DNA from 3 places in the Ensifer sp. R1-3 genome. Region 1 is predicted to be linked to each of the others. Evidence: predicted binding sites of a transcription regulator. Region 1 holds the regulator's gene; each other region holds the start of a gene.
The links. The regulator HrcA, encoded in region 1, represses chaperone genes, less so after heat shock. The targets are predictions, from matches to a motif close to GTTAGCACTCNCNNNNNGNGAGTGCTAAC.
Positions count from the first base shown of each region.

Region 2: a site for HrcA is predicted at 1,234-1,262, ahead of M1D43_RS25535 (co-chaperone GroES). Genes of this name have one in related genera too.
Region 3: a site for HrcA is predicted at 923-951, ahead of groES (co-chaperone GroES). Genes of this name have one in related genera too.

Region 1 is NZ_CP096515.1:2,414,383-2,416,653, reverse strand. It holds gene rph (ribonuclease PH) at 1-614, opposite strand, end outside; gene hrcA (heat-inducible transcriptional repressor HrcA) at 872-1,951, shown strand; gene grpE (nucleotide exchange factor GrpE) at 2,110-2,271, shown strand, end outside.
Region 2 is NZ_CP096517.1:123,492-125,762, forward strand. It holds gene groL (chaperonin GroEL) at 1-814, opposite strand, end outside; gene M1D43_RS25535 (co-chaperone GroES) at 863-1,180, opposite strand; gene M1D43_RS25540 (cold-shock protein) at 1,694-1,903, shown strand; gene M1D43_RS25545 (DUF6481 family protein) at 2,033-2,271, shown strand, end outside.
Region 3 is NZ_CP096517.1:357,303-359,573, forward strand. It holds gene groES (co-chaperone GroES) at 1,096-1,410, shown strand; gene groL (chaperonin GroEL) at 1,452-2,271, shown strand, end outside.

The DNA of each region.
Region 1 (2,271 bases):
GCCGTTCCCTGGATCTCGACCAGGCCGCCGCTGCCCGTCATCACGAAATTGGCATCCGTCTCCGCAGCCGAGTCTTCCAGATAATCGAGGTCGATAACCGGCTGATTGGCGAAGATGCCGCAGGAAATGGCGGCCACATGATCTTTCAAGACCTTCTCCAGCTTGACCATGTTGCGCGCTTCCATCCACTTCAAACAGTCGTGGAGGGCGATCCAGGCGCCGGTGATCGACGCGGTGCGCGTGCCGCCGTCGGCCTGAATCACGTCGCAGTCGATCGAGATCTGACGTTCGCCGAGCGCCGGAAGATCGACGACGGCTCTGAGCGACCGCCCGATCAGCCTCTGGATCTCCTGCGTGCGGCCGCTCTGCTTGCCGGTCGCCGCCTCGCGCCTCATGCGCTCGCCGGTCGCCCGCGGCAGCATGCCATATTCCGCGGTGATCCAGCCTTTGCCGCCGTTGCGCAGCCAAGCCGGAACTTTTTCCTCCAGGCTCGCGGTGCACAGAACATGCGTGTCGCCGAAGCGTACCAGGCAGGATCCTTCCGCATGCTTGGAGAAACTGCGCTCGAACGAGACCTTGCGCATTTGGTCGGTTTTTCTACCGGATGGCCGCATCGTCAACTCCTGTCGATCCCGACTGCATGCTTCCTTGGGTCCTGTTCGGTTCAAGGACAAGAACATGCAGAATTCAAAGTGCTCCAGCGGCCTTTGCGCGTCTGAAGACGCGCGGCGCTTTCGTGAGCCTTCTAGATCATGGCGTAGGCAAAGGGAACCGCTTGATGTCGAAGCTTCGCAGTGATTTTTCCCTTTTGCCATTCCCCGCGCGGATCACTATATTCTTTCCGGACACAGAATACTGATCACGGAGTGACATGGTACTGCGCAACCCTGGAACGAAGGGGATCGCATCGGCGCTGGACGAGCGCTCCGGCGAGATCTTCCGCCGCATTGTCGAGAGCTATCTGGAAAGCGGGGAGCCGCTGGGCTCGCGCAATCTCTCGCGGCTGTTGCCGGTGTCGCTGTCGCCGGCCTCGGTTCGCAACGTGATGAGCGATCTCGAGGATCTGGGCCTGATCTATTCCCCCCATGTCAGCGCCGGCCGGCTTCCGACGCAGCTGGGCCTGCGCTTCTTCGTGGACGCCTTCATGCAGGTGGGCAATCTCTCGCCGGAGGAACGCGCCTCGATCGAAAGGCAGGTTCACCCGGGAAATCGGGACAGGTCGGTCGAAAACCTTCTTACCGAGGCGAGCCAGATGCTGTCCGGCATGTCGCGCGGCGCAGGTCTCGTAATCACCACCAAGAGCGATCCCGTCCTCAAGCATGTCGAGTTTATCCGGCTGGCGCCGACCAAGGCGCTGGCGGTGCTCGTCGGCGAGCACGATCAGGTGGAGAACCGCATCATCGAGCTGCCCGCCGGGATCACCAGCGCCCAGCTCACCGAAGCGGCGAACTTCGTCAACGCTCACCTTGCCGGTCAGACGATTCCCGAATTGCGGACGCAACTGGAAAAGGTCAAGGAGACGGTGCGCGGCGAGCTCGACGCGCTCTCGCAGGACCTGGTCGAGCGTGGGCTGGCGATCTGGTCCGGAAGCGAGGGCGACGGCCAGCCGGCGCGGCTGATCGTCAGGGGCCGCGCCAATCTGCTCGAAGGATTGGAAGGGACGGACGACATCGAGCGGCTGCGTATGCTCTTCGATGACCTCGAAAAGAAGGACAGCCTGATCGAGATCCTCAACCTCGCCGAGAGCGGCCCGGGCGTGCGCATCTTCATCGGTTCCGAAAACAAGCTGTTTTCGCTTTCCGGTTCCTCGCTGATCGTCGCTCCCTACCGCGACAGCGACGACCGCATCGTCGGCGCGGTCGGTGTAATCGGGCCGACCCGGCTCAACTATTCCCGCATCGTTCCCATGGTCGATTACACCGCCCAGCTCATGTCGCGGCTGTCGCGCTGAGCGAATCCTTTTGATCGATGAAGCAATCGACCCTTGATTTTTTGGGCCCAAACATCGATATCGGGCTTCAAATCCAGGCAACAGTACGTTCAAGCAAAGCGACTTCCGCTGGTTTGATGATGCCGAACACAGCAAAAGACAGAAATTCGGAGAACGTCATGACCGACGAAACGAACAAGAACGGACCCGAGGCCGCGGCGCCTGAAGAATTCGAAACAGCCGCTGAGCCGCAAGCCGCGGAAAAGCCGGAGGCGGATGCTTCCACGACCGCGCCGGATCCGCTTGAGCTTGCCAGGGCCGAGAGTGCGGAACTGCGCGAC
Region 2 (2,271 bases), on a different replicon from region 1:
TCAGGCCACCTCGCAACCTGTTGACGACGAGCGTCGCCAGCACTTCGCCTTCGACGTCTTCGGAGATGATCAGCAACGGTTTGCCGCTCTGCACCACGGCCTCCAGGATAGGCAGCATAGCCTGCAGGTTGCCGAGCTTCTTCTCGTGGATGAGGATATAGGGATCCTCCAGTTCCACGCGCATCTTCTCGGCATTGGTCACGAAATACGGCGAGAGATAACCGCGGTCGAACTGCATGCCCTCGACGACGTCGAGTTCGGTATCGGCCGTCCTGGCTTCTTCGACGGTAATCACCCCCTCGTTGCCAACCCTCTCCATCGCCCTTGCGATCATCTCGCCGACGCTGGCGTCGCCATTGGCGGCAATCGTGCCGACCTGCGCGATCTCGCTCGACGAGATGACCTTCGTGGCGCGTATCTTGATTTCCGCGAGGACGGCGGCAACGCCAAGGTCGATACCGCGCTTCAGGTCCATTGGGTTCATGCCCACCGATACGAGCTTGGCACCTTCGCGAAAGATGGACGCGGCGAGCACGGTAGCCGTCGTGGTGCCGTCGCCGGCAAGATCATTGGTCTTTGAGGCTACCTCGCGGACCATCTGCGCACCCATATTTTCGAACTTGTCTTCAAGCTCGATTTCCTTGGCGACGGAGACGCCGTCCTTGGTGATGCGTGGAGCGCCATAGGACTTGTCGATGACGACATTGCGGCCCTTGGGGCCGAGCGTCACCTTGACGGCATTGTTGAGCAATTCCACGCCGCGAAGCAGGCGGTCGCGGGCGTCAGTGGAGAAGATGATTTGTTTGGCGGGCATTGTCTTTGGCCAGTTCGGGCTTGAGATAAGGGATCGGAATTCGACGGATCAGGCAGCATTGGCGGCGGTCGGGGCGGTGTTCGCGACGATGCCCATGATGTCGGATTCCTTCATGATCAGTAGGTCTTCGCCATCGATCTTGACCTCTGTTCCGGCCCATTTACCGAACAGGATCGTGTCGCCGATCTTGACGTCGAGCGGGATCAGCTTTCCGCTATCGTCGCGGGAGCCGGGACCGACGGCGACCACTTCGCCCTCTTGGGGCTTTTCTTTGGCGGTGTCGGGGATGATGATCCCGCCCTTGGATTTGACGTTACCTTCGGCGCGCCGGATGACGACGCGGTCGAGGAGCGGGCGAAATGTCATGGGATTCTTTCTGCGACCGGCGTATAGGGCGGCTGCAACTCCTAAATAGCATCGACGGCAATCGATTAATAGGAGTGCTAAGAAATATTATTTCGAAGCTAAATATGGCTTGAAATCAGTGTCTGCAATTTGCGCAAATTCATAACCGGTAAATCTACTAGAGATATTATGACGTACCTGAATTCACCTTTCTTATTGCCAAAAGCATCGGGTGTTCGTTAATTGAAAGATGTACAGGCGCAACGGAATACTCGGCTCGTTTGCCGCGGTGCACCGGCATCGACGGAAACGCGACTGCTGGAATTTCTCTATCAAAGGTGGTATCGGACTTTTCTGAAAACAAAAAGTTGACGTGGCCGCCGCTCTCGTCTATGAGAGGGCATCGATACTTTGTTTGCCGATATTTGTTTTGCTGCGCTTTGCGCGTCTCTTGACGAACTTCCCTCTCTCAAAAGTCGAAACCCCGCTGTGCGTCGCCCAGCGGTGATCTATGTTGCTAAAAAAGGGTTCGTTATGACCACTGGCACAGTTAAATGGTTCAATTCCACTAAGGGCTTCGGCTTCATTCAGCCCGACGACGGCAGCGCCGATGTGTTCGTTCACATCTCTGCTGTTGAACGCGCCGGCATGAATTCGATCGTCGAAGGTCAGAAGCTCGGCTTCGAGCTCGAGCGCGACAACAAGTCGGGCAAGATGTCCGCAGGCCAGCTCCGCGCTGCCTGACGCTTTTTCGCCGCTGATGACCACGGATGTACTGGCATCGCGGCAAGAGGTTCGAAGAGGCCAGGCGAATGTCTGGCCTTTTTCCGTTAAGGCAATCTTCGCGACCAAACGATATCAAAGGAACAACGATTGAGACACCCGAACGACAACGGCTTTGCCGAACGACGCAATGCCGCGGCAGATGCAAAGCGCCAGCTTCTGACAAAATTTGCATCCGCTCCTAAACCGACCGACCCTGAAATGCAGGAGAAACTGGCTGCACGCGAAGCGGCCAACCGTGCCAGGGATGCCCGTCGCGCCGAGCGCGAAGCGCTGAAGACAGCCGAGAACGAGCGAATCCTTGCAGAAGCCGCTGCGTTGGCCGCTGC
Region 3 (2,271 bases), on a different replicon from region 1:
GGTGCCGGAAGTTGGCAAAGAGTCGTCGCGGGCCCAACACTCATCTAGCCCCGATACGCTGACCAGACAGATGCGCATCTAGGCCCCATCGTCTGACCGTCGGCTTAGCGGTCGAGAGCCGTTCTTCCATGAGCCTGTGCAAAGCTTTTTGCGAGATGCTCAGGTTCTCGGCTAAGAAGGTCATAATCGAAGTCTCTTCTTTCTCGCATCGGCAATCCCACGGTAAGGCGGTGACGCCTCGGAGCTGCGTGGAGGGCAAATATGTAGCTCTGAGGCGCCACTCACTCGAGCGGCTGACGAGGATGCCGCACCGGTGACTCCGATATTCCTCAATGGTGTCGCTCGGCGTTGTGCCTTTCCAATCGATGAACCGGACCAAAGTCCGGCAAGTACATGCCCCGCGTGTAAGCAATTGCGCGTGGCGGCCTAGTCTGTCCTTCATGCCCGGGACACGAAACTGGCGACTTGAAACTCCGGCCTTCGCCTGTCCGCGAGCTAAACGAGGCCGGGTATGAGTTAGTCGACGATGTGCCATATCTGCCGACTGCAGAACTGCTGCGACTACCGGAGATGGGCGGACGAGGATCTCGATCCAGTCCCGGGCCGTCGTCCGGCCTAGCGGCAGGTTGGCGGCGGTGTCTTTCTGACAATCTTCGCTCAATGCGGGCAGCGCCCAAAGGGGAGGGGAACAGGGTCAATCGAAAGTCAAACGCATCGCGATAAACGACCAATAGACACGTTGATACGGGTGAGCCGGAGGGGCTGCTTCTGGCTCATCCCCGCAGGGGTGGCTGGCCCTGGCATCTTCTTCAAGTGCAACCTTCCTGCACGAGAGAAACGTCCCGAGCAGCGACGACCCTGAAGGCGTCAATCCGGAACGGCATCCCGAGTGCCGCGCTAAACAGCCTTTGCATTCCAGCTCGATAGCACTCCAGAAGGTCGAGTGCTAAAATTTTTCGCTGTCCTCTTGAAACCCGAAAAAGCAAAGACCAGATCGATTGCGCGCGCCCAAAAGGTCGCGCGCCCCGCGTCGGATTCGCTTCGGATGCGGCGCGGAGGACCCCTTGAAACAAGCTGCTCTAAAGGGAGGACGACATGACGTTCCGTCCGTTGCACGACCGTATTCTGGTCCGCCGCATCGAAGCCGAGGAAAAGACCGCCGGCGGCATCATTATTCCCGACACCGCAAAGGAAAAACCGCAGGAGGGCGAGGTCATCGCCGTCGGCCCCGGCGCGCGCGACGACAGCGGTCAGCTGCGGCCGCTCGACGTGAAAATCGGCGACCGTATCCTGTTTGGAAAGTGGTCCGGCACGGAAATCCGGCTCGACGGCGAGGACTTACTGATCATGAAGGAATCGGATGTCATGGGCGTGGTCGAGGCCGAAGCGCAAGCCAGGACGGCCGCATGAGCGCGCCGATGGGAAGGACCATTTACTGAGGGAGTAGGAAAATGGCTGTCAAAGAAGTGAGATTCCATTCCGATGCTCGTGAGAAGATGCTGCGCGGCGTCGATATCCTTGCGAATGCCGTCAAGGTCACGCTCGGCCCGAAGGGACGCAACGTGGTGCTCGACAAATCGTTTGGCGCTCCAAGGATTACCAAGGATGGGGTTACGGTTGCGAAGGAAATCGAGCTTGAGGACAAGTTCGAGAATATGGGCGCCCAGATGGTGCGCGAAGTGGCCTCGAAAACCAGTGATATAGCCGGCGACGGCACCACGACCGCCACGGTTCTGGCACAGGCCATCGTGAGGGAAGGTGCGAAAGCGGTTGCCTCCGGCATGAACCCGATGGATCTCAAACGGGGCATAGACAAAGCCGTCGACGCCATCGTTGAAGAACTGCGGAGCAAAGCCAGAAAAGTCACCCGAAACGACGAAATCGCCCAGGTCGGCACCATTTCGGCGAATGGCGACACCGAGATCGGGCGCTTTCTTGCCCAGGCGATGGAGAAGGTGGGAAACGAAGGCGTGATCACCGTCGAGGAGGCCAAGACCGCCGAGACCGAGCTCGAGGTCGTGGAGGGCATGCAATTCGACCGCGGATATCTTTCGCCGTACTTCATCACCAATCAGGAAAAGATGCGCGTAGAGCTCGAAGAACCCTATGTGCTCATCCACGAGAAGAAGTTGTCCAACCTGCAGGCGATGCTTCCGGTACTCGAGTCCGTTGTGCAGTCCGGTAAGCCGCTTCTGATTATAGCGGAGGACGTTGAAGGCGAGGCACTGGCCACCTTGGTGGTCAACAGACTGCGCGGCGGACTGAAGGTGG